DNA from 4 places in the Shewanella sp. SR1 genome. Region 3 is predicted to be linked to each of the others. Evidence: predicted binding sites of a transcription regulator. Region 3 holds the regulator's gene; each other region holds the start of a gene.
What was found. The regulator sigma-54, encoded in region 3, starts transcription at its own class of promoters, with help from an activator protein. The targets are predictions, from matches to a motif close to GTTGGCACGNNNNTNGNNT.
Positions count from the first base shown of each region.

Region 1: a site for sigma-54 is predicted at 5,890-5,908, ahead of flgA (flagellar basal body P-ring formation chaperone FlgA). Genes of this name have one in related genera too.
Region 2: a site for sigma-54 is predicted at 3,674-3,692, ahead of KV201_RS07290 (flagellar hook-length control protein FliK). Genes of this name have one in related genera too.
Region 4: a site for sigma-54 is predicted at 2,835-2,853, ahead of KV201_RS05330 (BON domain-containing protein). Genes of this name have one in related genera too.

Region 1 is NZ_JAJAEF010000006.1:101,635-109,143, forward strand. Features, by position in the region: gene flgF (flagellar basal-body rod protein FlgF) at 1-580, opposite strand, end outside; gene flgE (flagellar hook protein FlgE) at 753-2,135, opposite strand; gene flgD (flagellar hook assembly protein FlgD) at 2,218-2,988, opposite strand; gene flgC (flagellar basal body rod protein FlgC) at 3,013-3,429, opposite strand; gene flgB (flagellar basal body rod protein FlgB) at 3,432-3,836, opposite strand; gene KV201_RS07425 (protein-glutamate O-methyltransferase CheR) at 3,980-4,819, opposite strand; gene KV201_RS07430 (chemotaxis protein CheV) at 4,919-5,839, opposite strand; gene flgA (flagellar basal body P-ring formation chaperone FlgA) at 6,045-6,752, shown strand; gene flgM (flagellar biosynthesis anti-sigma factor FlgM) at 6,828-7,151, shown strand; gene KV201_RS07445 (flagella synthesis protein FlgN) at 7,154-7,509, shown strand, end outside.
Region 2 is NZ_JAJAEF010000006.1:74,131-81,639, reverse strand. Features, by position in the region: gene fliG (flagellar motor switch protein FliG) at 1-740, shown strand, start outside; gene fliH (flagellar assembly protein FliH) at 727-1,743, shown strand; gene fliI (flagellar protein export ATPase FliI) at 1,712-3,049, shown strand; gene fliJ (flagellar export protein FliJ) at 3,079-3,525, shown strand; gene KV201_RS07290 (flagellar hook-length control protein FliK) at 3,785-5,335, shown strand; gene fliL (flagellar basal body-associated protein FliL) at 5,423-5,950, shown strand; gene fliM (flagellar motor switch protein FliM) at 5,990-7,018, shown strand; gene fliN (flagellar motor switch protein FliN) at 7,030-7,410, shown strand; gene fliO (flagellar biosynthetic protein FliO) at 7,441-7,509, shown strand, end outside.
Region 3 is NZ_JAJAEF010000008.1:104,953-112,461, reverse strand. Features, by position in the region: gene KV201_RS09755 (molybdate ABC transporter substrate-binding protein) at 1-673, shown strand, start outside; gene mgtE (magnesium transporter) at 808-2,172, opposite strand; gene KV201_RS09745 (HPr family phosphocarrier protein) at 2,513-2,788, opposite strand; gene rapZ (RNase adapter RapZ) at 2,775-3,629, opposite strand; gene ptsN (PTS IIA-like nitrogen regulatory protein PtsN) at 3,626-4,069, opposite strand; gene hpf (ribosome hibernation promoting factor) at 4,072-4,359, opposite strand; gene KV201_RS09725 (RNA polymerase factor sigma-54) at 4,388-5,866, opposite strand; gene lptB (LPS export ABC transporter ATP-binding protein) at 5,974-6,705, opposite strand; gene lptA (lipopolysaccharide transport periplasmic protein LptA) at 6,702-7,256, opposite strand; gene lptC (LPS export ABC transporter periplasmic protein LptC) at 7,243-7,509, opposite strand, start outside.
Region 4 is NZ_JAJAEF010000004.1:140,126-147,634, reverse strand. Features, by position in the region: gene KV201_RS05345 (histidine phosphatase family protein) at 1-331, shown strand, start outside; gene KV201_RS05340 (hypothetical protein) at 506-1,291, shown strand; gene KV201_RS05335 (DUF3224 domain-containing protein) at 1,446-1,868, shown strand; gene KV201_RS05330 (BON domain-containing protein) at 2,245-2,799, opposite strand; gene KV201_RS05325 (glutamyl-tRNA reductase) at 3,110-3,565, opposite strand; gene KV201_RS05320 (sigma-54-dependent Fis family transcriptional regulator) at 3,815-5,185, shown strand; gene KV201_RS05315 (DUF4937 domain-containing protein) at 5,375-6,079, shown strand; gene KV201_RS05310 (diacylglycerol kinase family protein) at 6,033-7,509, opposite strand, start outside.

The DNA of each region.
Region 1 (7,509 bases), on a different contig from region 3:
TAGGATCGGCAGGAGCGATATTCCCTGACACAAGCCGGAACAATCCATCCTCACCGCGCATCATCTCGGCATTACCTGGATTAACGAGTTTCAAGCGACCAACTTCTTCCACCACTTCAGCGGTAGCGCCCTGAGGTCGAACAGAAATAATGCCATCCTGAGAAATTGAAACTTTCTCGATAGGGAGCGGCAACACTATGGGACCGGCATCCCCCATAACAGGATTTCCCCTGTCATTGTGTAGTAAACCCGTAGAGTCGAAACTTAAACTACCAGCGCGGGTATAGGCTTCACTGCCATCTTTTGCCTGCACGGCAAACCAGCCGTCGCCTTTAATGGCAACATCGAGATCTCGTCCGGTCGTTTTTATTGGACCTGAGCGAAAATTTGCTGACGGAGACTCTGTCATCGCAAACACCCTTGTAGGCAATCCTTCACCGAAGGCCTGCATCGAGCGAGCTTGCGCCATATCGGATTTAAAACCGTCGGTATTAGCATTGGCTAGGTTGTTCGCACGGAGCGCCAGCTCATTCATATTTTGCTTGGCGCCACTCATGGCGACATAAAGGAATTTGTCCACAGACTGCTCCGTCAAATTTTCTACATGACAATAGCAAAGCAAGCATCGTGCCAATAAAGTTGACGTTTAATTTACTGATAGAATTGAAGAATAAGGAAATGAAGTGAATTGATAGCAGGATAAAGGCTAAGTGTTGCCACTGGCGGCAACACTTAGTTAAACAAAGTAATGATTAGCGGATTTGTAATACGGTTTGTTGCAGCGTGTTATTCACTTCAAGGGTACGAGAGTTCGCTTGGAAGTTACGCTGCGCCGAAATTAAATCGACCAGTTCAGTCGTTAAATCGATGTTCGATTGCTCTAACGCCGATGAACTGAGACTACCAAAAGTTCCACTATTGGGCTCACCCGCTAACGCAGGACCTGAAGCTAAACTGGCTTTCCACGACGTATTCCCCACTTGCGTTAAACCTTGTTCGTTAGCAAAACGAACTAAAGCAACCCGTGCTAAAGCAACGTTCGAACCGTTAGAATAGCTTGCTGTAATTAGGCCATCAGCACCAATTTCAACGTTAGTTAAACGACCAACCGTCGTACCATCTTGTTTCAATTCAGTCGCCGCAAAAGGATCTGCATATTGCGTTGGCGCATTGAACTTCACTGTTAATGCTTGAGTGCCATCCGCTCCAGCACCTAATACACCAGCTGGTTTATTACCAAGTGGCGCCGTAGTAATAACTGCAGGATTACTGTCAATATAGGCTCCAACTGAGTTAAACTTCAGCACCGCCCCCGTCCAGCCACCAGCAGTTTGCGCTGAAACACCACCACCGCCCGCAACAGGTGGCACATCTGGACTACCGTCACCATCAGTATCCACATCGTATTTACCTGCAGGGCCATTTAAATTTACAGGTTTATTATCAATAGCATAATAAGCCACCCAATTACTCTCACCATTATATGCACCGTCTTTAGGCTTCACAAAGTACGTGGTCATGATGTGGCCCTCACCGAGTGAGTCATAAATAGTCATTGAAGTGACATTGTTATAAGTTTTTGGATCGGTGTGGTCAAATAAAGCAGGATCTAGGGCTTCAGCTTTAGCATTTAAGTTCATTTGTAAAGTAACATTCTCAGTCTTTACTGAACTACCTGCAGTATCGGGAATTTGTACAGGCTTAGCCGTGGTTAAACTCACAGATGTTGAGTTGCCGTCTTTATCCACAGGGAAAGTCTGTAAATAATTACCAGCCGAATCCACCATGTAATTATTAGAATCTACTTTAAAAGCGCCTGCACGGGTGAATGCGTGATCTAATGTTCCTAATTCAGAGGACGTTACAAAGAAACCACCACCTTTGATTGCCAAGTCGAGGGAGTTATTCGTCAGTTGTAAGCTGCCTTGATGGAATTGCTGTGCCACTTGACTCGTTGCAACACCACCACCAACAGCAGTTTTAGCATTTGAAAAAATAGAATTAGCGTACACATCCGCAAATTCAGCACGGGACTCTTTAAAGCCAATGGTGTTCGCATTAGCAATGTTATTCGCCGTAGTGTTTAAATCTTTCTGCGCGGCAGCAATGCCACTCAATGCAATGTTAAACGACATAATTCACCTCTACACTTGACTCAATTCATTGATGAGCGACTTACGCCCAATTCGGATGCTGCAAAAATTCTTTTAGGCAAACTTAGGTTTCAGATACAGCTAATACATCGGTTAACTTGATGCCCATACCGCCTCTCAAGTTAAGAATGGCACCAGTACTGGCCGTACCAAGAGAGACACTGGTCACATGAGCATAGGTCGAGACTGGCAATTCTTGGGATTTCCCATCCACTAACCCACTCGCCTTGATCGAATAGTTACCTGCGGTTACAGGTTTTCCATCTTTATCGAGGCCATCCCAGTTGACATCGACATTGCCCCCCTTGCTGCCATCAACTTTAAAGGTGGTCACAACTTGGCCTTTATCATCCTCAACACGTACAGTAACTTCAGGAATTTTAGCTGGCGTGCTAATCACACCTTTTATTGTTGGGCTTTCAGCTGAAATGTTACCTGTATCGGTTGGGATCAATACCTTGCGACCAACAAGTCCTGATGCCTGCAATGCTTGGCTCGACGTCATAACACCGTTTAAATTAACGATTTCATTATTCAACTTAGTAATACCATCAACCGTCGAGAATGATGCCATCTGCGCAATCATTTGGTCGTTGTCGACGGGCTTAAAAGGGTCCTGCATCGATAACTGTTGGCTTAATAACGAGAAAAAGTCATCTTGAGTTAACTGTTGGCTTTTCGCTTCCGGTACTATCGAATCTTTTGGCAGTCGTATGCCATCAAGAAACGGATTACCCGTTGAGCTGGTTGATGAATTGGTCGTCACAGCATTTGATTGACTCTTATTTTGAGCCGTCTGCGCCGATGCTTGGTTAATTTGATTAATGAGGCTCACAGCTTACCTCCTAAGTAACACATGTTATTTACCCATCCCAAGTGTTTGTTGCAGCATAGACTTAGCTGCTTCAGCGACCTGAACATTCATTTGATATGAGCGCGAAGCAGAAATCATATCTGCCATTTCTTCCATGACATTAACATTCGGTTTATAAATAAAGCCGTCCGCATCCGCCATCGGATGATCGGGCGAGTATTCTTTTAGTAGTGGTTTATCACTTTCAACAATGCCTTTTACCGCAACACCTTGAGAGGCTTGTTGCTGACTTTGCGCTTTGGCCATTTCAGCTTCAAAAATAGGATGACGGGAACGATAGGTCTTATCTACGCTACTCGAGACGGAATCAGCGTTAGCTATGTTACTCGCCGTGGTGTTCAACCTGACCGATTGAGCCGACATTCCCGAGCCAGCAACATCAAATATGCTAAATAAACTCATGATTAATCCCCTCTCAGCGCTTTCTTCATGCCACTAAACTTACTGTCTAAAAAACCAAGCGACATTTGATATTCAAGGGCATTTTGCATAAATGCCGATTGTTCCTGTTGGATATCAACAGTATTACCATCACCGGTATCGGGTTGATTTGGCACGCGGAACTTAACAAATTGACCAGTCAACTCAGCAAGACCAAAATGCTTGTCTGTCTCTTGCATTTCAAGACTATTACGCTGCTGTTGTTGGCCACGGGCGGCCTGCATTGCCGCAGAAAAATCTACATCACGGGCTTTATAATGTGGCGTATCGGCGTTAGCGATATTGCTCGAAATGACTTCAGCTCGCTGCGCTCTAATACCGAGAGTGTACTGATGCACACCCAGTGCATTATCAAAATTGATCGCCATAAAATTGCCTCCTCGTGTTACTCACGGAAATAAAGCAATTCATGTGCCAACATAGGAGAATAATGAGAATAACAATAGGGATGAGCAAGTGATGGGTAAAAAATTACCGACAAATGTCGGTAATTTTCTTTAAAGCAGCAGACTTAAGTCTTTTTCTGGTAATAAATCCCAGGGTTACAACGGACCATGTCAAACTCATCCGTTAAACCAGCAATAGATTCAGAAGCACCGAGAAATAGAATCCCTTTTGGATTAAGAGCGGCAGCGAATTGCCGCAAAATTTTTGCCTTTGCCTCAGGCGCAAAATAAATCAGCACATTGCGGCAAAAAATAATGTCGAACTTACCAAGTAAGCTATAACTCTCAAGCAGATTATGTGCCCTAAAGTTCACTAAACGCTTAACATTATCCTTTAACTTCATATTGCCTGAAGGCAAAGCATCAAAAAACTGACGCTTACGCTCCTCGGATAAACCGCGCGCTAATGCCAAACTATCGTACTCAGCATTTTTGCAACGTTCCAACATGGAAGGCGATAAATCCGTGGCTTGAATTGACGCACTACCCGCAAGCGCACCAGGCTTCTTTTGTTGATACTCAAGAATCGTCATCGCCAGTGAATAGGGTTCTTGCCCAGACGAACACGCGGCCGACCAAATCTTAAGTGGACGACCTAAACGACTGTACTCAGGTAACAAAACGTTATGCAATAACTCAAATGGATAACGATCACGAAACCAAAGGGTTTCATTGGTCGTCATAGCATCGATCACTTCAGCCCGAAGCGCACGCTCCGTTGGCTTCATCGAATGCTTAACCACATCGGATAAGGATGGCAGGTTATATTTCCCCATCAGAGGAGCAAGACGACTGCGCACCAGATATTGCTTATTTTCACCCAGTACGATGCCGCTGTGTTGCTCTAAGAACAACCTAAATTGATTATATTCAGCTTCAGCGAGTGATTTATTTGGCACATTCACATCCTAAATCCTATAGCAAGCACCAAAATCAGTGCGAAACCATCATGTTATAAAGTCGAGATTATAGCGTAAAGCGTATCTAGGTACTAACTACTGCACTTACAAACTTAAGTGTTTATTCACGGCAGCAGCCAGTTCGTCGGGATTAAACTTAGCGATAAAGTCATTGGCCCCCACTTTTTGAACCATTGCCTGATTGAATACACCACTTAACGACGTGTGCAGTACCACTTTAATATGCTTGAGCTTAGGATCATCTCGGATCTCAGCGGTCAGGGTATAACCATCCATTTCAGGCATCTCAATGTCTGAGATAATGAGAGGGATTTCATCGGCAACATTGTCCATTTCTTTGGCGATTTCTTTAAGCTTATCTAATGCTTCTCGACCATCTTTAGCGGTATCAATTTGTAAGTTCAATGACTCGAGTGAACGAATAATTTGCTTACGCGCCACGGCAGAATCATCGATAACCATAATATGGTAATGCTGGGTTCTGTCGAGGGTCAGCTTTTCATTGGCTTCTTCACTGATAGCGGTTTTAACCGGTGAAATCTCATCTAAGATTTTTTCTACGTCGAGAATTTCAACCAATTCACCTTCAATCTCAGTCACTGCAGTCAGATAAGAATAACGACCGGCACCTTGCGGCGGAGGCATAATCGCTTCCCAATTCATGTTGATAATCCGCTCAACAGAACTGACCAAGAAACCTTGAACACTGCGGTTATATTCAGAAATAATGATGAAACAGTTTTCTGTACTCGCTAAAGGTCTACCACCTGTTGCCGCACTCAGATCAATAACTGAAATAGTCGTACCGCGAATGTGCGCGACACCTTTAACATAAGGATTAAGTTTAGGCAAAGTTGTCAGTGGCGGGCACTGCAGTACTTCTTTCACCTTAAACACGTTAATCCCAAACCGTTGACGACCGTTTAATTTAAAAAGCAGCAATTCTAAACGGTTTTGACCAACGAGCTGGGTTCGTTTGTTGACTGAATCAAGAATACTCGACATAACTCTGCCTTGTTGTTCTGTTTATGTACGGCCCTATGACTCGTTTGAGTATAGGCATATTAATTGCTTACGTGTTATCTATCGATAAACATAGTCGAAACTGAGTCAATCTTCTGACAGTGATGCAAATTATTATTACAGTGGTCAGCTTCGAACTTGATAAAAGTATAGGTGCATTCTGGCGTTACAAGCTAGTCTCTTCATTATGAAAGTAAATTTAGTCTGTTTTTTTAGTGTTTTCGCCCTCTTCATGCCCGCTTTTGCGAGTGCAGAGCCTATTGTTCCCACCGTATCGGCCATCTCAGAATTAGCTAAAGCGCTTATTTCAGAAAAGATATCCGTGCCCGCTAATGCCAAAGTCGATATTTCGCCGCAAATAGTTGACGCAAGAATGCTGTCGTCACAATGTTCGTCGCCGATTAAGGTTGAATTGGCTAGTGACAGGGAAATTAGCCGTAATAACACCCTAAAAGTCAGCTGCGATACGCAAGAGCTTGCTTACCCTTGGCAGATTTATATCTCGGTTAGAGTGGATATTTTATTCCCCGTTGTTGTCACAACTGAAACCTTAGCGCCTGGCGAACTCATCTCCCCTAGCCAAGTTGAAATCCGTTACATTGAGCAAAATAGTTTACGGGGCGCTGAATTTGATGACCCAAGTAAATTAGCTGGTGTGCGAGTCAAACGACGCGTCTCGAAGGATAATCCTATATTGAGCAATAACTTATGCTTCGTGTGTAAAAACGACTCGGTATCTATTTATGTTCGTTCTAACTCATTCGAACTTAAAACTGCGGGCGAAGCCCTACAAGATGGCAATAAAGGCGATCGGATCAGAGTCAAAAATAGCAGTTCAAACAAAGAACTAGATGCTATAGTCACGGGCATTGGCGAAGTTGAAGTAAGAATGTAAAATAATCTAAAGCTTTTTTATAAGCTGCCGATACCCCAGTTAAGAAATCCCGTACACACGACGCTGGAGCCGAAAATGGCAATTGATATTAGCAAACTCAACACTGCAACGACCACACAAGTTCGTTCAGGTGCAACTAAAACTAGCAGCGATCAATCTGCTCAAGTTGCCACAAAATCGACAACACCACAAAGAAGCGACTCAGTGGTGATTACAGCGCAAGCGCAACAACTTCAAGGAGCTCAGACTAAAATGGCGAGCCTTCCTGAAGTTGATCAAAAGAAAGTGGCCGAAATTAAACAGGCTATCGCCGAAGGCCGCTATAAAATTGACCCTGAAAAGTTGGCTGCCAATATTGCAAGTTTTGAAGCCGAACTTAATGACTTGAATAAAGAGTAACTATGACTGAAATAGCTAAACTGGTAGATCTACAACACGCCCATTTGGCTGTTCTTAAGCAAATCATACTCAAGGAAAAAGGCGCTTTGGTTGACCAAAACGCCGATTTACTGCTTTCTCTTGCTAACGAAAAATCACAATGTCTGAAAGAACTCAAGACTAATGACGATATTCTGGCAAACCACACTGATAAGTCTCAACTCACTCAGCAAACCGAACTCGTGCATAAAATGGCCGTTGTCAAAGACGCATTAACTGAATGCAAAGAACTGAACGATCAAAATGCCAGTTTAATTGAGATGAATTTAGCCAGTCTCAATCGCTTCGCTCAAGCTTTACAAGCCAGTAGAAACGCCTC
Region 2 (7,509 bases), on a different contig from region 3:
AAGATAAAGCGGGTAATCTGATTGAACAGATTATCATGGGCAGCGGTGCTAAAGGTTTGGATTCGTTGAAATGGATGGATGCACGCCAAGTAGCGACCATTATTCAAAACGAACATCCTCAGATCCAAACGATCGTGTTGTCCTATTTAGAACCCGATCAGGCGGCGGAAATTTTTGGTCAATTCCCTGAAAATACTCGCTTAGACTTGATGATGCGGATTGCGAATCTTGAAGAAGTACAGCCCGCTGCACTGCAAGAGCTGAACGACATCATGGAAAAACAGTTTGCTGGTCAAGGTGGCGCACAGGCCGCGAAAATGGGTGGCTTAAAAGCGGCTGCCAACATCATGAACTATTTAGATACGGGTATCGAAAGTCAGTTGATGGAAACCATGCGCGAGTCTGACGAAGAAATGGCGCAGCAAATCCAAGGCTTGATGTTCGTATTTGAAAACTTAATCGACGTTGATGACCGTGGTATTCAAGCCTTGTTGCGTGAAGTACAGCAAGATGTACTGATGAAGGCGCTCAAAGGCACTGATGATCAGCTGAAAGAAAAAATCTTGGGCAACATGTCAAAACGTGCCGCTGAATTGCTGCGTGACGATCTTGAGGCCATGGGCCCAATCCGTATCAGTGAAGTTGAAGTCGCCCAAAAAGAAATCCTGTCTATTGCCCGTCGCTTAAGCGACAGTGGCGAAATCATGTTAGGCGGCGGTGGTGGCGATGAGTTCCTCTAATCCGAGTGACAATAAACCGTCAAATAAGGTCTTGAGCGACGGAGATATTGAGTTTAGTCACTGGGCACTGCCAGATGTGACTGAAGCCGATGACGATTCTATCTCGAATTTGTTCGGCCATTCGAATCATCAAGCCGCTAAGCCTACGACAGTTGAGAGTGTTTCTCCGCCGACGATGGCCGAGATTGAAGACATTCGCGCCCAAGCTGAAGAAGAAGGGTTTGCCGAAGGTAAACAACAAGGTTACGAGCAAGGGCTAGAAAAAGGTCGCTTAGAAGGCTTAGAGCAAGGCCATACTGAAGGGCTCGCCCAAGGGCATGAGCAAGGATTAGAAACCGGTTTAGCTCAAGCCAAAGTTTTACTTTCGCGGTTTGAAGCCTTATTAACTCAATTTGAAAAGCCATTGCAATTACTCGATGGTGATATTGAGCTCTCCCTACTGAACTTGAGTATGACATTAGCTAAATCTGTCATAGGTCACGAATTAAAAACCCATCCAGAACAAGTACTTTCGGCATTACGCTTAGGCATAGAGTCGCTACCCATTAAGGAGCAAGCGGTGACTATTCGGCTGCATCCTGACGATGTGATCCTTGTCGAACAACTTTATTCCACCGCCCAACTGACCCGCAGTAAATGGGAGCTTGAAGTCGATCCGACGTTAAGTGCAGGCGATTGTATTCTGAGCAGTCATCGCTCTTTAGTGGATTTAACGCTTTCATCGCGTATTGATACCGTGTTTGAGTCATTACGAAATCAACATGCGCATTTGAGTGATAAACAGCATCAACTGCAAGAGACGATTGAAGCTGAAGATACTGCCAAACAAGTGGCTGTGGCGCTTGAGTCTGAGCTTGATAATCAAACGGCGGATGACCAAGCTGTCGATACGGTTAACCAAGACACTGAGGACATGCAATCTACCTCAAACACAGGTGAGCACTTAGATACCCAATCGGATGCCGGAACAGATGCAAAATCGCCAACACCAACTGCTGAATAGGCTGAATCATCATCAGGATAAAGTGCCGCCATTTCGTGCTGTGGCAAGTGGTCAGCTGGTTCGTGTTGTTGGCTTAACCTTAGAGGCGAGCGGTTGCCGCGCGCCTGTGGGCAGCTTATGTTCCATCGAAACCATGGCGGGCGAGTTAATTGCCGAAGTTGTCGGCTTTGATGGCGAACTCCTTTATTTAATGCCTATCGAAGAATTACGTGGGGTATTACCCGGTGCCCGGGTGGTTCCTTTAGGGGAACAAACTGGACTCAATGTCGGCTTGTCGTTGTTAGGACGCGTGCTCGATGGTAACGGCGTGCCTTTAGATGGTTTAGGTGCGTTGCAGACAGATCAACAAGCGCCAAGACATAGCGCTGCCATTAATCCCTTATCCCGCCGTGCTATTACCGAGCCGCTGGACGTTGGCGTTCGCGCCATTAATGCCATGCTGACTGTGGGTAAAGGCCAACGTATGGGCTTGTTTGCTGGTTCTGGTGTGGGTAAGAGTGTGCTCTTAGGCATGATGACCCGCGGTACCACTGCCGACATTATTGTGGTTGGGCTGGTGGGCGAGCGTGGCCGTGAAGTCAAAGAGTTTATTGAAGAGATTCTTGGGGATAAAGGTCGAGCGCGTTCTGTTGTTGTTGCCGCGCCTGCAGATACCTCGCCGCTGATGCGCCTTCGCGCCTGTGAAACCTCGACTCGTATTGCCGAATACTTTCGCGATTTGGGCTATAACGTCTTGTTATTAATGGATAGTTTGACGCGTTATGCCCAAGCTCAACGGGAAATAGCTTTGGCTGTGGGTGAGCCGCCTGCCACCAAAGGCTATCCGCCTTCAGTGTTTGCAAAGCTGCCGCGTTTAGTTGAGCGCGCCGGCAACGGTGGCCCAGGTCAAGGTTCAATTACGGCATTTTATACTGTGTTGACGGAAGGGGACGATCAACAGGATCCCATTGCCGATGCATCGCGGGCGATTCTTGATGGTCATATAGTCTTGTCACGTTCGCTTGCGGACTCTGGGCACTATCCTGCGATTGATATTGAAGCTTCTATTAGCCGAGTCGCGCCTATGGTGATCTCCAATGAACATTTGGAAGCGATGCGCCGCGTGAAACAAACTTATTCCTTGTATCAGCAAAATCGGGATTTGATTTCCATTGGTGCCTACGCACAAGGCAGCGATCCTCGAATCGATAATGCGATACGATTACAGCCGGCGATGAATGCTTTTTTACGCCAAACCATGCGTGATGCATTCAGTTTTGCCGATAGCCAAGTCATGCTCGGGCAACTTGCCGCACAGTGCAAATAATGGCGTCATCGAATTAATCGAGGTCTAGTATGGCTAACGCCGATCCCTTGTTGTTAGTGTTAAAGCTCGCCAATGATGCCGAAGAACAAGCGGCGTTATTGTTAAAGTCGGCGCAGTTAGAGTGTCAAAAACGGCTGAATCAACTCAGTGCACTCAATAACTATCGCTTAGAATACATGAAGCAAATGCAATCCCAGCAAGGCCAAGCCATTAGTGCCAGTCACTATCACCAGTTTCATCGCTTTATTCGTCAGATTGATGACGCTATTACTCAGCAAAATCGCGTTGTGGCCGACGGTGAAAAACAAAAAGAATATCGACAACAGCATTGGTTGGAAAAACAGAAAAAACGTAAGGCAGTGGAATTACTGTTAGCGAGTAAAGAGAAGAAGCGCCAAGTTGTTGAACAAAAAAGAGAGCAGAAAATGACCGATGAATTTGCTTCTCAGCAGTTTTATCGCCGTCATCAGCGTTAGTGTAATGGTGCGTTAAATGATCGGTATCTTTTCCATTAACTAACCTCTATGAGTTCAGTTTTCTGTTGCCGCTTATGGTGCAGAACATTTGTTCGACTTCTTTCCCTGAGTTTTATTCTTTTCAATATGCCGCATTAAAAACTGAAGTTTTGGCATCTTATTTGCTTTGATTTAGTCCATGACCCTGCAACCGCAGTGTTTAATTGACGTTTCTACCCAGCCATTTTCTTTTTCTGCTGGGTGATGTTTGGGAGCACTTATGCAACAAATGACCAATATCCTGTTGAGTAAAACAGGCAACTCTGCGGCCAATTCCGCTAAGACATCTTCCCAAGAGTCTAATAATGAAGACTTTTCATCTACACTTGCGTCTGTCTCCGCTAGCTCATTTTCTATTTCCGCGCCTAAAAAGGCTACAGCGAATACTGACGATAAAGTGCAGATCGCCTCTACTGATAAAGTAAAAGATAAAGACATATCAACGGATGACGCTGACGTAAATCTCATCTTCGCCCAGATCAGCATGGCAAATGACATGAAGAAAACGGTATCAGAGGGAGAGAGTTTGCCGCTAGTATTTTTAAATGCTGAAGATACCACTGACATAACGGGCGAAGAAAATGTTTATCAGGCATCAGATGCAATGATTGATGAAGTGGGTTTCTCTGCTGAATTACAAAAGCTAGTATCTACTGCATCAGATGCGCCAGTGGCTGTATCTGATAATGATGTTAAGCCAGCCCCTTTGACTGATAAGCCACTCGTTCAGATTCTTCCCATAGATCCAAATATAATTGCAGCGCCAGTGGATACCGATACTGTTATTGACCCCAATTTGATCGATGATGCTGCTGAATTACATATAGAAGACACAGAGCTTGTCGCTACAACTCATGTGGGCGTTAGCATAGATGAGCCTTTAGTCGAGAATGAAGCCACACTTAACGCTGTGGTTAATCAAGCTGGTTTTACGATTAGTTCAACGACAAAATCGACGATGAGCACTTCGCCAAAGTCATCAGCTAGTGCCGCGAGTGCTCCGATATTGGACAGTCTCAATAAAGGTAACGTTACGACCTCAGCAAATACCTTTGAACTTAATACTTTAGGTTCTGCTGTTTCTTCTGAATCATCGTCTACTCCGTCTGTAACAGAAAGTGATCTTGATGGGAGTCTTAATCCAGATCTGGCTGCTAACCTATTACTTAAAGATGCAAAATTGACCGTTGCGATGGATATTCCCCGAGATGAAAATTTTATTGATGATGGTAGTACCTTCTCAGATATTAAGTCTACATCATCAATCCATACACTCTCGATGTCACAAGTAAATCGCCAAGAAACAATGCAAGTTCAGCTATCATTACGCCAAGGTGTTGAGCAGCAGAACCAAATGCAAGAGATGATCCAACGGTTTTCACCCGTGATGAAGCAACAGTTGATCACTATGGTGAGTCAAGGTATTCAACATGCTGAAATTAGGCTTGATCCCCCTGAGCTTGGGCATATGCTGGTAAAAATCCAAGTGCATGGCGATCAAACCCAAGTACAGTTCCATGTCACTCAGACACAAACGCGTGATCTGGTTGAACAAGCTATGCCGAGATTGCGCGAGTTACTGCAAGAGCAAGGGATGCAATTGGCTGATAGTCATGTGTCTCAAGGTGGCCAAGGTGAACGTCGAGAGGGTGGTTTTGGTGATGGTGGCGGTTCAAATGGGGCTGATGTGGATGAAATCTCAGCAGAAGAGCTACATTTAGGTTTAAATCAAGCCACTAGTGTAAATTCAGGTATAGATTATTACGCTTAAGTAGGTAACCTATAGCAATGACTAACATAATGACGTTTCGGTAAACCAGAATCGTCATTTGTTCCGCCTAAATTAAAGAGAATAGTGATGGCTAAGGAAGAATCGTTAGAACTTGAAAGTACCGAAGAGCCTAAAAGTAAGAAAAAACTGTTTATTTTCGCTGGAGTAGGTGTTCTAGTCGCTCTTTTAATCGGTGGCGGCGTATGGTTTTTTATGGGGAGCAGCTCCGAGGAAGTACCAGTCGCTGCCGCTGATGGAACTGTTCAGGCTGAAGCCCCTGCCACTGGAGATTTAGCCACTGCTTCATATGTGCCTATGCCACGCCCTTTCTTATTCAACTTACCTGGGCCTGATAGAGCGCGTTTAGTTGAGATCAAAGTACAACTTATGGTGCGTGGTACAGACGATGATGTGCTGACACAAAAACACATCCCCCTGATTGAAGATGCGCTGTTAACGACCTTTAGCGGCGCTGATGTGCAAAAACTCAGTACGCAGGCTGGGAAAGATGAGTTACGTCAGTTAGCACTCTTGAGTGTGCAAAATACTTTGCAGTCGGTTACTGGCCGTAAAGTTGTCGAGAAAGTGCTGTTTACTGGTTTTGTGATGCAATAACCCTTTAATTTCAGCACCAAAAGAGGCGAAGGCAATATAGTGAGTGATTTATTAAGCCAAGACGAAATTGATGCGCTACTGCACGGGGTTGATGACGTCGATGATGATGAAATTGACGCTGTCGGAGAAGATGCTCGCTCTTACGACTTCTCTTCCCAAGATCGAATAGTTCGTGGGCGTATGCCGACGTTGGAAATCGTGAATGAGCGTTTTGCACGCCATTTGCGTATCAGCATGTTCAATATGATGCGCCGTGCTGCCGAAGTGTCGATTAACGGTGTACAGATGCTCAAGTTTGGCGAGTATGTACATACGCTATTCGTTCCTACTAGCTTGAATATGGTGCGTTTTAGTCCGCTCAAAGGTACTGCATTGATCACCATGGAAGCTCGATTGGTGTTCATCCTAGTGGATAACTTCTTTGGTGGTGATGGGCGTTTCCATGCCAAGATTGAAGGGCGTGAATTTACGCCAACAGAAAGACGTATTGTACAACTGTTGCTCAAAATAATTTTTGAAGATTATAAAGATGCTTGGGCACCTGTAATGGATGTGGAGTTTGATTATTTGGACTCTGAAGTCAATCCGGCCATGGCCAACATTGTCAGCCCTACCGAAGTTGTCGTGATTAACTCATTCCATATTGAAGTCGATGGCGGTGGCGGTGATTTCCATATCACTATGCCTTATTCCATGATTGAGCCTATTCGCGAGTTGCTCGATGCCGGTGTACAAAGTGATAAGCAAGATACTGACATGCGTTGGTCTCAGGCATTGCATGATGAAATCATGGATGTGAAGGTTGGGTTCGATGCCAATATTGTGGAACATGAGTTAACGCTCAAAGATGTGATGAATTTTAAAGCGGGCGATATTATTCCGATTGAGCTGCCGGAATATATTATGATGAAAATCGAGGATTTACCGACATATCGTTGTAAAATGGGCCGTTCTAGAGATAACCTAGCGCTTAAAATATATGAAAAGATCCCTCGGCCAGAGACAGTTAAATCCGAGCTACAATTAGTGACGCGCAAGGGTAAATCTCGCGATATATCAGAATTATAAGGTGAAGTAAGATGAGCACAGACGATACGGATGATTGGGCTGCAGCAATGGCAGAACAAGCCCTAGAGGAAGCTAACGCGATTGAACTCGATGAATTAGTTGATGATTCAAGACCTATCACTAAGGCAGAAGCGGCAAAATTAGATACTATTTTAGATATCCCCGTCACTATCTCTATGGAAGTGGGCCGTAGCTACATTAGTATTCGTAACCTGTTGCAGTTAAACCAAGGTTCTGTGGTTGAGCTAGACAGAGTTGCAGGTGAACCCTTAGATGTGATGGTTAACGGTACGCTGATTGCGCATGGTGAGGTTGTGGTAGTAAACGATAAATTCGGTATTCGTTTAACCGATGTGATCAGTCAAACCGAGCGAATTAAAAAGCTTAAATAATACGAGCTGTATAAGTAGTTGGAACTTTAAATGAGCACATCGGTAATACACAGTTTAGTGGCAGCGGTTCAAACGAGCGCCGATAGCCTCGGGGAAGGC
Region 3 (7,509 bases):
TTATCAAGCCGAGTCGCACACGAGTGTTGCGGCACAATATGCGCCATCTGGTTTACTGTTAAAACGCATTCAAGAGGGTGAAAAAGTCGATTTTTTTGCCTCGGCGAATATGAAACATCCGCAGGCGTTAGTGGATGCGGGTCAGGGGAAAGCGGTGCAAATGTTTGCCCGTAATCAACTCTGCGCGGTTGCCCAGGATAATGTTCAGGTGACGAGCGCAACGCTACTCGATACCTTATTAGATCCTAAGGTCAAAGTTGGCACCTCAACCCCGAAAGCCGACCCAGCGGGTGATTATGCCTGGGCTGTTTTTGCTAAGGCCGAAGCGGTAAAACCCAATGCGAAAGCCGCGTTAGAGATCAAGGCATTGCAACTGACTGGCGGCCCTGAGAGTGCTAAACCACCTAAAGATCGCAATCCTTATGGCTGGGTGATGGAAAACAAGCAAGCAGATATCTTTTTAACCTATTGCACCAATGCTGTGCTGGCTAAAAAAGAAGTGCCGAGTCTCCAAATCATCGACTTACCGCAGGAACTCGCCGTGGGGGCCGACTATGGTTTGCTGGTTTTGCAGGGCGCCAATGCTGCCGCAACGCCGTTAGCTGAGTTTATTTTATCGGCAAAAGGCCAAGCTATACTGAGCAGTTATGGCTTTCAACCACCGGCAAAATAGCCTTGTTTAGTTTTTCAGCGAGATAAAAAAACGGCACCCTTTCGGTGCCGTTTTTTATAAAATCAAACTGTTAAAGCGTTAAAGCGTTAAAGCGTTAAAGCGTTAAAGCGTTAAAGCGTTAAAACATTAGTGCATTAGTGCATCAGATAGAGCGTCGCTAATCCGAGGAAGGCGAATAGACCTACCACGTCAGTGACTGTGGTGAGCACCATGCCGCCAGCGAGGGCGGGATCGATTTTAAGGCGTTTTAAAATCAATGGAATACTCGCACCTGCAAGGCCAGCCACTGTCATGTTGATCAGCATGGCGCTGCCAATTAATCCCGCGAGAGCCATATCATCCTTCCACAGCAACACGGCAATAAACACCAAAATCGACCACATTAAGCCATTGAGAAAACCAATCGATAATTCTTTACCAATAAGCCAACGGGCGTTGCTTTGGCCGATATGGCCTAAGGCAATACCGCGGATCACGAGCGCTAAGGTTTGATTACCGGCCACACCGCCCATGCTAGGGACAATTGTCATCAAGATGGCTATTGTGGCAAATTGCTCGATAGTGCCTTCAAACATATTACTGACTGAGGAGGCGAGTAGCGCGGCGAACAAGTTAATCGTGAGCCAGAGTGAGCGACGTAGGGTACTTTTTAGCACAGGGCCAAACGTATCCTCGTCATCGTCCATCCCCGCCATCCCCATCATGGAATGCTCGGCATCTTCGCGGATAACATCGACCACGTCATCGATTGTGATCCGTCCTAGCAGCTTGCCATCGCTGTCGACGACGGGAGCTGATACCCAGTCATTGCGTTCGAATTTCTGCGCTACTTCACTGTCGGACATGCTCACAGGAATACTTTGGATATCGGGGTCCATGATGTTGCGAATTGTGGTGCTTGGCGCGCAAGTCAGTAGATCTGCCAGCCTGACACCGCCGAGCACTTTATCCTGTTTATCGACCACATATAAGGTATCTGTGGTGTCGGGCAGGTTACCCCTTTGGCGAAGATAGCGCAGCACTACATCGATATTTACATCGGGTCTTAAGGTGACGGTATCTGTGTTCATCAAGCTGCCGGCGGTCTCATCGGGATAGGATAAAGCCTGTTCTACCCGCTGGCGGTTTTGTTCTGTCATCGACTGCAGCACTTGCTTGTAAACTGCATCGGGAAGACTACGCAGAATATAGGCCAGATCGTCGGTGTCCATGCTCGCCGTCGCTTTCGCAACCCGCTCAGGACTCATACTGCGGATCAACGGATCTTTGAGTTCTTCGCTTAACTCGTCGAGTATGTCGCCTATTTGTTCTTGATCGATAAGCTGCCACAGCACTTGTCTGGCGCTGGGTGGTGAGGATTCTAAGATCAGCGCGATATCTGAGGCGGCCATTTTTTGCAGCATGTTACGCACGTGCACAAACATGCCACTGCTAAGCGCTTGGTTTAACTGGTCGAGACTATGTCCGGTGTGATCGTTTTCTGAATTATCTACGGGCATTTGTCCTCCATAGTTGTCCGCCACTGTGCGGCAAATTGGTTAGAGAGTGCGCTGCTTGGCGCAGGGCTGAGACTTAGCGGTGACTTCGCGATAACTATGCTTCAGTCACAGATAGAGCGCTCTGGCATAGGTCATGCGTTTTACGCATAGATTAAGGCGGCTAAAACTAAGATGAGTCAGCGGTAATGCTCGCTAGTGTAATCGCCTATGGTTCGTGTCGTCGAGCGACAAATGTGTCGCCAAGCTTTTGAAACGAGATGTGAACTGCACAAATAAGCAGTGCTAAATGTGAGGTGTACTAATCTGAGTGCCTGTGTGGAACACTGAGTATGAAATGAAACTAACAGGCTTCGTCAAACTTAGCGTCGATTAAGGCACAAATGGCATCCAGAGCGGGCTCAGCATCTGGGCCTTCGGCGATAAGTTTAATGGTTTTACCCATGCCAGTCTCAAGCATCAATAAGCCGAGCACGCTGGCGGCGGATGCCTGTTTATCGCCTTGTATTAAGGTGATGGTCGCATCAAACTCGGATGCCAGTACCACCAACTTAGTGGCGGCACGGGCATGTAATCCCAGTTTGTTACAGATAGTGATCTGACGTTCAAGCTTTGGCATTATTCAGCTCTCGATGGCGGGCATAAACTTTATGTTTACCGTTACTAAAGCGTTTAGCCAATTGCTCTGCGACGTAAACCGATCTGTGTTGCCCACCCGTGCAGCCAATCGCCACAGTTAAATAACTGCGATTGTTGCGCTCGAGATGTGGCAGCCAAGTTTCCAGTAAATTTTCGATTTGCCAGATGAACTTATTCACGAGTGGTTGACGATTTAAGAACTCAGCCACGGGCTCATCTAAGCCTGTCAATGGACGCAGCGCCAGTTCCCAGTGTGGGTTAGGCAAGAAGCGTACATCGAACATAAAGTCGGCTTCGGTTGGCATACCGTGCTTAAAGCCAAAGGACTCGAAGTTAATCACTAACTCTTTATCAACGCTGCCGAGCAGAATTTGTCTGACTTGGTCGCTTAAATCATAGATATTCAGGTTCGACGTATCTATGTAGTGATCGACCAGTTTTGACATAGGCTCGAGCAGCTTCCCTTCCAGTTTTATCGCTTCTTGCAAAGAGACTTGGCTCTTCGACAAAGGGTGCAAACGGCGGGTTTCGCTGTAACGCTTGAGCAGAATTTTATCGCTGGAATTGAGGAAGAAGCTGGTTAACTCAGTATCAGGAGGCAGGCTCGCGAGTTGCTTTACTAAGACCTTGTCCTGCTCAGGCATGTTACGCACGTCGACACTAATGGCGACGAGATCGTTACTGCCTTTGAGTTGCTCAAGCAAAGTGCCGATTAAGGGCAAGGGAAGGTTATCGACACAATAATAGCCGAGATCTTCGAGTACCCTTAGGGCGACAGATTTGCCTGAGCCTGAGCGGCCCGACACTATGACCAGTTTCATCCAGTGATTACCTGATAGAGTTCCGTTTCATCATGCGTCTTGCGTAATTGCTTTAATATTTGCTTGTCGCTCAGCTTTTCGGCCATGCAAGACAAGGTACTTAAGTGCTGCTGACATTGGTCTGCAGGCACCAGTAGTGCAAATAAAATATCAACAGGTTGCTTATCGATAGCATCGAATGCTATCGGCTCTTCACACTTAATGAGTATGGCAATGGGCTGATCTATATCGGCTAGTCGACCATGTGGAATGGCGATGCCGTTACCTATACCTGTGCTCCCCATCTTTTCGCGCGCCACTAGGCTTTCGAATATCTCTTGAGATGAGAGGGTCGGGTACTGGGCAGCGACTAAGTCGCTGATGAGTTCCAGTACCTTTTTCTTGCTGCCCGGAGTGGCGCAGGTAGTGCACTCCGGCCGCAGTATGGTACAAAGTTCCATTATTAGTGTTTTGTTAACTTCTCTTTGTGTTTAATAACCTGACGATCAAGCTTGTCAATCAGGGCGTCTATAGCGGCATACATGTCAGCATGCTCTGAAGTAGCAAAAACTTCACCACCGATAAGATTTATTCTCGCTTCGGCAATCTGTTGCATTTTCTCGACATTGAGCACAACGTGCACATTATTGATCTGTTCGAAATGGCGTTCAAGTTTTGAAAACTTTTCTTCTACATATGCACGTAACGATTCGGTAATTTCGACATGGTGTCCACTCAGGTTTATTTGCATAGAAACGTCCTCCGATATCCACTGTAGGTTATAAACTTTTACGCTGATTAGAAGGCGGAATGAGCATAGCCTCTCGGTACTTCGCAATGGTTCTGCGGGCTACGTTGATCCCTTGTTCTGCCAGAAGTTGTGCCATCTTACTGTCGCTTAATGGTTTTTTCTGGTTTTCCGCTGCAACCAGTTTCTTAATGAAGGCTCTGATTGCTGTGGATGAGCACTCCCCACCATCGTCAGTACCGACGTGGCTAGAGAAGAAGTATTTTAGTTCAAAAAGTCCCTTAGGGGTATGCATGTATTTCTGTGTCGTCACCCTTGAGATGGTCGACTCATGCATTTCTACCGCTTCGGCAATATCGTTCAGCACCATAGGTTTCATGGCTTCTTCACCGTATTCAAAGAAACCTTGCTGATATTGGACGATACAGTTCGCCACCTTCAACAGGGTATCATTACGGCTCTCTAAACTCTTGATAAACCATTTAGCCTCTTGCAGATGACCACGAATAAATTGGCTATCGGCTTGGCTTTTAGTGCTGCGCGCCATCGAAGCATAATGTTGATTTACATTGATTTTTGGCATGCAGTCAGGATTAAGCTCAACCACCCAACGGCCATTTTTCTTCGACACTGACACATCTGGGATGACGTATTCGTCATCGTTGGGCGTAATCAATAAACCTGGGCGGGGATTGAGGGTTTGGATAAGCGCGATGCCGTCTCTTAACTCATCCTCTTTTAATTTAGTCTTACGCATCAACAATCTAAAATCGCGGGCGGCGATCAGATCTAAATGATCTTTGATCAGCATGCGGGCGTTTTCTAGGTTGGGCGTGTCAGCGGCGAAATGCGACAGTTGGATCAACAGGCACTCGCTTAAATCGCGGGCGGCAACACCAATAGGATCAAAGTGTTGAATGCGCTTGAGTACAGCTTCGACTTCGTCGAGCTCAACCTCAGAATTGCCCATGGCTTCGAGGATTTCGTCAGTGCTTTGGGTGAGATAGCCTTGATCGTCGATGGCATCAATAATGGCGGTGGCAATGGCTAAATCGGTTTCAGAAAACGGCGTGAGGTTTTTTTGCCATTCTAAGTGTTCATACAAGCCTTCACTGGTCTCACCTTGGAAGGGCATATCGTCTTCACGACTGCCGCCGGGGCCAGAATTGGGAGAGGCGGTGAACACTTCATCCCATGTGGTGTCCATGGGGAGTTCGTCGGGCATGGACTCTTTCGTGAGCGACTCTGCCGTGTCTATGGTGGAGCTGTCTTTTTCTGGCGGCAGGGTGCTAGATTCACTGAAATCCGTATCGGATAGCGTTTGGTTTACAGGGTCTTTAGTGGCGTCGAATTGATCCTCTTCCAGCTCGAGAAGGGGATTAGAATCTAAGGCTTGCTGGATCTCTTGCTGCAGTTCTAATGACGACAGTTGCAACAGACGTATGGCCTGTTGTAATTGTGGCGTCATGGTTAACTGTTGACCCAGTTTGAGCTGGAGTGACGCTTTCATGTTACCGCTGATCCCTACGTTATTATTGTTGGATGAGGTCGCTTGTTATCATCTTGAGTGGAGTCCAATGGTGGCATAAATTGCCTGCATTGGCTCCGCTTGATTAACTATAGCCTGAATTGTTCACCTAAGTACACAGCCCTAACTTGCTGATTGTCTAAGATCTCTGCGGGTGTTCCCTCGGCAATCAAGTTTCCGTGACTCACGATATAGGCATGTTCACACACATCTAATGTCTCACGGACATTGTGGTCTGTGATCAACACGCCAAGGCCACGACTTTTGAGCTGTTCGATAATCTTTTTAATGTCGATAACCGAAATCGGATCGACACCAGCAAAGGGTTCATCGAGCAAAATGAACTTAGGATTTGCTGCTAACGCCCGCGCAATTTCGACACGGCGACGTTCACCGCCCGACAATGACATGCCTTGGCTGTCACGGATATGGGTGATGTGGAACTCTTCGAGCAGATGCTCTAGCTCTTCTTCCCTTTGCTCTTTTTTTAATTCTTTACGCGTTTGCAGCACGGCCATGATGTTGTCATGGACGGTCAGTTTACGAAAGATACTGGCTTCCTGCGGCAAGTAACCTATGCCTTTGCGGGCGCGCAGGTGCATAGGATCTGCGGTTAAATCATCATCGTCGATAAAGATGTGGCCTTTATCGCTTTTAACCAGACCAACGACCATGTAAAAGGTGGTAGTTTTACCCGCGCCGTTCGGGCCGAGTAGGCCAACGACTTGACCGGTTTTGACCGTCAGACTGACGTCTTTAACCACTTGGCGACTCTTATAACTCTTCGCCAGATTTTGTGCTCTTAGGGTGATTTGGGTCATTTAGAGTCCTGCTTTTTCACAGGTTTATCTGCTGGCGCGTCTGGTTTGGCATCATCTTGATAGCTTTCTGGCTGAATAATCGTGATCACGCGATCGTCACCACTGCCGGTACTCTCGGCAATTAATTTTTGCTGGATGATGTTGTAGCGGATCAAATTACCCGTCACTTGGCTGCCCGCTTGATCTAACGAGGCTTTGCCTTTAAGTGTCAGGGTGCGGCTCGCCATATCGTAACGAATTTCTTTCGCGCTCGCCGAGGCTGGACGGCCATCGTCTAATACTTGGCTGTACGTCGCAGGGTTACCTGTGGCCACTAAAATTTTGCTATTTTCACCTTCGGCAGAAAATGCACGCAGTTGATCTGCATGGATTTTAATCGAACCTTGGGTGACTTCAACCGGACCAAAGAAGATGATCTGGTTGTTCTTGATATCTGCCGTTTGGCTCACAGCCTTGATTTTGACTTCCTGTTTCAGGTCGTCGACTTTAGCAAAGGCGCTCATGCTCATTATTAGCATTAGGCTGGCAAGTAATACGTTATTTTGCTTCATATGTTCCTACTACCTGACTGGTCAATTGCACTTCTTGCGCGTTGAGGTCGGCATAAAGGCCTTGGCCTTGAATATTAAAATCTTTCCCTGTGACGTAAATGGTGCGGTCAGAGGTCATTATCATCGTATTGAGATCGAGTTCCAGATAACTGGTGGACAAGGTCTGGATCGGTTCTTCTGGGCTAATGGCATCAATAATAACATTGTTTTCTAATACAACCTTGCCCGTTTCCTTGTTTAGCTTGCCCTGATC
Region 4 (7,509 bases), on a different contig from region 3:
GCGTTTAATTGAATTCGGTCTTGGTGATTGGGAACAGCAGCGCGTCCCAGATATTAAGCAATCTCAGCCTGAGTTAAGTGGCATCGTCGACTGGTATACCTATGCTCCGAATGCTGAGTCATTTACAAGTATAAGTGGGCGTCTTAAGGATTGGCTAAACGATCCTAGCATCCCTGAACGCGTCATTGTCGTTTCTCATGCTTTATCTGGGGCCGTGTTTCGCGGTATTTATGCGGATCTGGATTATCAAGCTTTATGGGCACAAGACATGCCGCAAGATGCATTTTTTAAGCTTGAGGACGGTAAGGTGATAAAAATTAAATGCCTTTAGTTATCTTGGCTAAGGATAAACTGAACTTAGCCTGACAAAACTCAAAATAGCGTCACTTTTTTACACTTTACCCACTCCGCTTTAACTCAGTATCTGTAATACTGCTCCGACATTGATTTGAAGTTGATCAGTGTTAGAAAAGCAGCGCACAAAGCGCGCGATTGGGGAGAGAAAATGAGTACGTTTGTAAAGTTAACCTTAGCGGGCACCTTAGTGATATTAGCCATACTCGCCGCAGGTATTTACCGTTTCAACATGACCAATGATGATATTTATATGGTGATGGAAGATGGTAAGGTCATGCAATACGACGAGGCCATGGCGCAGGAAAAAACGCAGGCACAGGCCAATGAGGTTGAAGTGGTAACACCGCTTGAGGTTAAGCCGGTGGCGAATGCGTCGGAAGTGATGCTTAAACTCTTTAGCTTAAATACCGCCAACCCGTTTGAAATTACCCTACCAGAGGGCGGTAAATCGGTTGCCTTGACCCATTTTATTAAGATCAAGCAAACTGAATTTGCGATGGGCGATTATCAAGATGGCGAGGTAAAAGGCCGAGTATTACTGGATTATTTGCGCATTACGCCGTTAAATTTCGATCCCGCTTTAGAGCCTGATACCCAGAGTGATGCGCCAATTCAAGATGATCCTAAAATGCAGACTATGCCCTTTGTGGCACCGTTTATTGTGACGACTCAAGGTTCGGGGGCATTTTGGTACCTTGGCTTGTTTAGCCTCGATTTTGAACACAATAACTTGAAGCATTTAGGCAGCGTCATGCTGGGCGATCGGATTGAGGTGGACAATATTGAACCTGTTTATCCCTTCGAAGCCCCATTCAAAATTGCCGTGACTTATCGCGATAGAGCGCCTGATCAACCTATGTCTGAAAGCCCTGAAATCGTCAAAACCTTAGAGGTGACAGTCAGCGAAACTGGCATCACTAACATAAATCAGTAGTGAGTAGTCGTGCGCAAAGGGTCGTGAGTAAATGCATTATGGATCTGCGCAGGCTTGTGCTAAGTTATTTTTCGTTCTGTGTGTGATGCTTGCCGCAGCGGCAAGTATTCTCGGGTAGATAGACTTGGCATAATGTTTTGACAAGGAGAGTGTCATGCAAGTTAGCAAAATCACTGGGAAATTTGATGTTAAGCTCACCCCAGATAGCACCTATGCTACGGGTGTGGGCGGCGTAACGTTAGGTCGTATGGGTTTAGATAAAACCTTTTATGGCGAGCTTGAGGGCCGTAGCCAAGGGGAAATGCTCAGTGCAATGACGTCAGTCAAAGGCTCGGCTGGCTATGTGGCGATTGAGCAAGTGGTTGGCAAGGTGTGTGGTAAGCAGGGGAGTTTCGTGCTGCAACATTTTGGCATTATGACCGATGGACAAAACCGTTTGATCTTAGAAGTGGTTCCCCATTCCGGTGCGGGCGAGTTGCAGGGCTTAACGGGCACTATGGCCATCAGTATCGAAAATGGTCAGCATTTTTATGAGTTCCAGTTTGGCTTTGAAGCCAGCGCTGAGCCCGCATTTTAACGCTACTTGAGGCATGATTGTTTTAGGCATGACTGTTTCTGAAAATATAGTTTCAGGCACTATTGCTTAAGGTGTTATCGCTTAAGGTGTTATCGCTTAAGGTACTATCGCTTCTCGCATTAGCCTGATGTCGTTCAATTTTCCTACCTTGATTTCGTTTTCTCAAACCTAGTCTTATCTACGTGGCCTAGAAAACCTTGCTTGATTTAGTGACATAATGGACATAAAAAAACCAGCCTAGGCTGGTTTTTTGTTATTACTCTTTCTTATCAATCGAGTTCAAAAGTTGAGGCAAGATTAACGCCTTGTACTTAACTCTGACTGTTAAAGCGCTACTTTTGAAAGCTAGTTTCAGAAAGTGCAGCTTTAGCTAGCGTTAAGAGGCTTTTTTAACGACTTTGATTTTATCGACAACTTTTTTCACATCGTCGGTATTCTCGGCAATTTTCAGCGCTAACTGACGTTCGGCATCGCTAGCAACTTCACCTTTTAAGGTAACGATACCATTAGCGACATCCACATTAATCTGAGTGCCGGAAACATCGGTTGAAAACAGTAAACGGGTTTTGACGACTGTGGCAACCTTAGAATCGGTCAAAGTAGCAACAACTTCACTGGTGCCTTCTTTCTCATTCATTACAGTGAGTTGGTTATCGACATCTTTTACGCCGTCTAAACTTTTGATCAGTTCAGTGGCAAGAGCTTTATCGACACTGCTTTCCACTTTACCCGTTAACGTCACGTTTCCCTCTTTGACATCCGTTATAATGTCAAAGGAATTGAGATTGGTATTGAGCAGTAAAGTGGTTTCAGCTTTACCATCGATCCACGCATCCTTAGCCCCGTCCTTCCAATCTTGAGCTGCTGCGACATTTAAACTGATTGAACCGACAAGTAAGGTCGCTAGTACTGATGCTGTTGTGGTTTTCATAATCATATCCTCCGTTGTTTTCTCGATGTTAGATATTGCGTGAATCGTGCCAATATTATTAAGTGGCTGATTTAAATGTGTTTAGCGGCTGTTTTTGATATTTTGATGGAAGGGTTATTTTGCTTAAGTCGGTCTTTTTTACCGACAAAATGTAATTTTTTCTGGCAAGCGAAGTCATCTTTAAAGCATAAAAAAACCGCACGAATGTGTGCGGAGTAGTGTGTGGAGTAACAAGCGGTGCGTTAAAGCTGGATATCGCCAGGTAAAGAGGCTCATACTGATGCGCACTGATGTAAACAGGTGCAAAGAATTAACCAGGATTGAGCGAACTCATACCATCGCAACTGATTTGCAGCCAAGCGGCGCCTTCTGCGAGCTGATTGGCAAGTTGTGGCTGATGTGCTTGCCTTACTGCTTGCTTCATCTGGGTTAACACTTGCTGCTCTATAACGACAAGTGCGGCCATCGCCTGCGATATATGGCACTGATGCAGCAACTTTGTCGCTTGAGTGTAAGTGACAGGTATCGTATGACTCAGGCCATGAAGCGGCTCGCTAGACAAAGGGCGCAGCTGCTCAAATCGCCTCAACATTCGCTGGTGGATATTCGCTTTGGTCGAAAAAATACGCTTAAGGTTATAGTCTTCGACGTACGTCATCGCCTGGTTGTAAAATGTGAGTCCTTCTTGATTGAGCGTTATTATTTCATCGATCAACATGATATCGGCGCGGATATCAGTCTGATGTTGCACAACATTAGACTTCATTATGGGCCTCCTAATGCCAGTGTTCGACATAGCCTTGTTTAACGGCTTGGGTCAACTAATTGAGTTTCGTTCAGCTACCATGCATATTCTGTTCTCGTTTTTAATGATATGTTAACAGGCTGATTTTTAGACTGATATTCTCGGTTCATTACGCCATCCTCTTGGAATATCGGCAACTATTACCGCTGCTGTTGTTAAAATTTCACGACTGACATACAGTAGCCCTTCATACACAGGGAGTGGGATAGCATGGCTCGATTGACACTTTTTTATCACCTGCAGGATGTAAACGCCGAACAAGCCATCTTAGAACTCGCCGGCGCTGCCGACTTTAATAAGCTACGCAGTGTCGATGATTTACCTTGGATAGAACAGCTTGAGGCGAATCACGTCGATGTTGCCATCATTGAGCTGTCCAGCCTTAGCCGTGAGGATTATCTCGGGCTACTGGACAATGTAGCTCTGTCTAATATTGAGTTTATTTTTCTCTCCGACGGCCAGCCAAACCCCAATCTTGATCAGTTAATGTCGCATTTTGCCGGTTATCATTTTCGCAAACCCTACGACATGACGTTAATCAGCGATATTTTCGCCGATTTTGCCCAGTATCTAGTGTCATCCCCAATTCGGCCTCGGCCTTTTTCCAGTGAGCTAGACCAATATGGTTTACTCGTCGGTTCCTCTGCTGCTATGCATAAGCTGTATCGCACGATTCGCCGCGTCTCCGCGACCGACAGTAATGTGCTGATCATCGGTGAGAGCGGTGCGGGGAAAGAGCTGGTCGCTAATACCATACATCTTGCCAGCCCTAGGCTGAACGAGCCTTTTATCGCGATTAACTGCGGCGCCTTAAGCCCTGAATTGGTCGATAGCGAGTTGTTTGGCCATGTAAAAGGCGCGTTCACTGGCGCTCATCGCGATCACAAAGGCGTATTTGAGCAGGCAGAAGGCGGAACCTTATTTCTCGATGAAGTCACCGAAATGCCAATTGAGCATCAAGTGAAGTTACTCAGAGTGCTTGAAAATAGTGAATATCGCCCCGTTGGCGGTGCCAAAGTGCAACTCGCCAATGTGCGGATTGTAGCGGCAACCAATCGTGATCCCATAGCGGCAATCGAGGCTGGGCAATTTCGCGAGGATTTATATTTCCGTTTGGCCCAGTTCCCTATCCGCGTTCCGCCATTAAGGGAACGTGGCGATGATATTCTTGGGCTGGCGCAGCATTTTCTTGCCTATCGTAACGTGGCAGAAAAGCAGAATAAAAGCCTCGCTGACGACAGTGCGCAGATGATCGCTGCGTACCCTTGGTCGGGTAATGTGCGTGAATTAAAGCATGCCATTGAGCGAGCCTATATTTTGGCAGACCAAGAGATTTTACCCAGCCATTTACAGTTGCCACAGGCGAGTGAAATGGGTGCTTCTGGCGATGACCAAGTCGTTATCCCGCAGGGCATGCGTTTAGATGACTTAGAAAAAATCGCCATTTATCAAGCATTAGAAACGACTCAAGGCAATAAAACCGATACTGCCGAGCAGCTGGGGATCAGCGTGAAAACCCTCTACAACAAGCTCAGCAAATACGAGCAGCAAATCGAAGCGGGTGAATCGACGGTGGAATAGTTTTTTGCGCTCAAAAGCCGCAGATGTGAGTGAATTTAATATCTCATTGAGCTTTATCCTGCGGCTTTAGCCATCTTAAGCATACCGTTGATGTGGTTGCTAGCAAGGAGGTTTAAGCCAAGTGGCATCGGCTCTTTGGAATTGGATTTCACTACGCTAGGCCACTTTTTGCAGCGTTAGGAGCGAGATTTGACGATAGTAAAGTTGATCACTTGTCAGGTTGAAAATGAACAAGAGCAAGATTTTTCTCAAAGCCAACAGATATGGAAAGCGTTGAGCAACTGCGTAGGTTTTAGAGGCCAGTTCGGTGGTTGGAGTCAACCCGAAAGGCAGGCGATTATTGTGGGTGTATGGCAATCACTCGAGGATGTTACGGCTTTCATGGGGTCAGTTCACGACGAGCTGTTCTCCAAAAGTGGTCAGCAAACAACTTATAAACAGTGTGATGTCCATTATTTTGAAAATATACTGAGTATCCCTTCGCTAACTCATCATCCTGCAGATCAAAATGACAATGTCATTCGCTTGGCTTATTGCCGAGGAGTGCAAGATGTCGAACGTTTTTTAAGTGACCAACGAACGATTTGGAATGCCCATCTTGGACAAGCAGACGGCATGCTTGGCGGTTGTGTCGCCCGCAGTCTAAAACAGAGTGACTACTTCATCGTTATGACGCGCTGGGCGTCGAACCCAGCTCATGAAAATTACGTAAAAACCGTTCTGCCAACCCTTAAAAAGCAAGTGTTACCTGAAAGCTATATTGAAAATATGTCGGGTTGTTTAGTGCAGGAAGAATGCTTATGGGAAGTCGTTCCTACTAATGACTCAAGCGTGCCAGCAAGATGTATCACCCATCCTCTTCAGTTATTTCCTGATAAGGCACAAACACCTTAAGGGATGCGGGTTGGACTTCAATGGTGAGATCTGCGGGTTCAAAGATTTCGCCATCAATCACATATTTACACTTGGGCTGACTACTAATATTCACTTTTTTCGCATGGGCGTGGTGGACTTTGGTCGCGGTAGAAGGCGCGCTAGGTCGCTTTGAATGTGTGTCTTTATTACCTTCTTTTACCCATCCGGCAATGGCTAATTCGGCCAGACTAAGGAGCTGCTCCTTAGGTTCATCCCCCGAATCTAACCAGGTAATATCGAGCAGGCCATCTGTCATGTTTGGCTCGCCATCGCCCTGCGCTAATACGCTGGTAAACGGGGCGGCATTGGCAACAATGAGGCTATGGGTGGTCAATGTTGTGGGCTCGGCATCATCTAAGCTGAGCTGTATGGTTAAAGTGATATCGGCATTGACGGCGCGCCACAAACCATCGAGGTAGGCAAACTGGCCGAGGGCATTTTTACGTTCACGGTTGGCAGATTCAATCATCTGCTGTTCAAAGCCAATCCCCACAAGTAACAAGACTAATTGTTCATTACAACGAGCTGTATCAATGGCTTGGTAATGCCCTTGGATAATATTGTCCAGCGCCTGAGAGACAGGAATGAGCTTACTGCCTAAACCAAATAGCGCGTGGCTGAGTGCGTTAGTCGTGCCTAAGGGAATGATCCCTAAGGCAATGTCAGTGTTCACTATTTCCGATGCCACCTCTGTCACTGTGCCATCGCCACCACAGGCAATAATGATATCGGCGCCGCTATTGCGGGCTTTTTTGGCGAAGGTGTTTGCGCTGATATTTTCGGTAGTGAGTTTTAACGTTAGGTCAAAATAGGCTTTTAGTTCATCTTGGATTTGCTCGCCATATTGTTGCCATTTGCCGCCGCCAGAGACAGGGTTAGCGATAATCCACGCCACTTTGTGGATGTTGATTTTGCCTTGTTTGAGCATGTGTTCAAGGGCGCGTAATTGCCATTTGTTTAAGCCCGCGGTTTTGCGGACCTGCTTAATTTGTTGTAATACTTCGGCGAAGTTGCGCTGTTTATCTTTACAGACTAAATAGGCGGCGAGCACCAGTACTGAGCGGCCACGCCCCATAGCACAGTGGATCAGCACCTGTTTATTGGCGCGCACTTGGCGATGCAACCAGTTAACGGCTTGATTGAGCTGGGCGCTGGTCGGCACGCTATGGTCGAGGATGGGGATGTTTAAATACTCGATATGATCTTCAAACTGCGACCAATCTAAGCCATCAAATTCGGCGGTCACATCAAGAATTGCGGTGATCTTATTGGCTTTGATTTTCTCCAGATCCGCAGAAAATAATCGGCAGCCGAGATACAACTGCTCATCTATCTTTTGCATCGACGGCACAGAGTCGCGTTTTCTCGCCCAATGGTTATACAGCCGGCTGCCCAATAGAAACGGAATA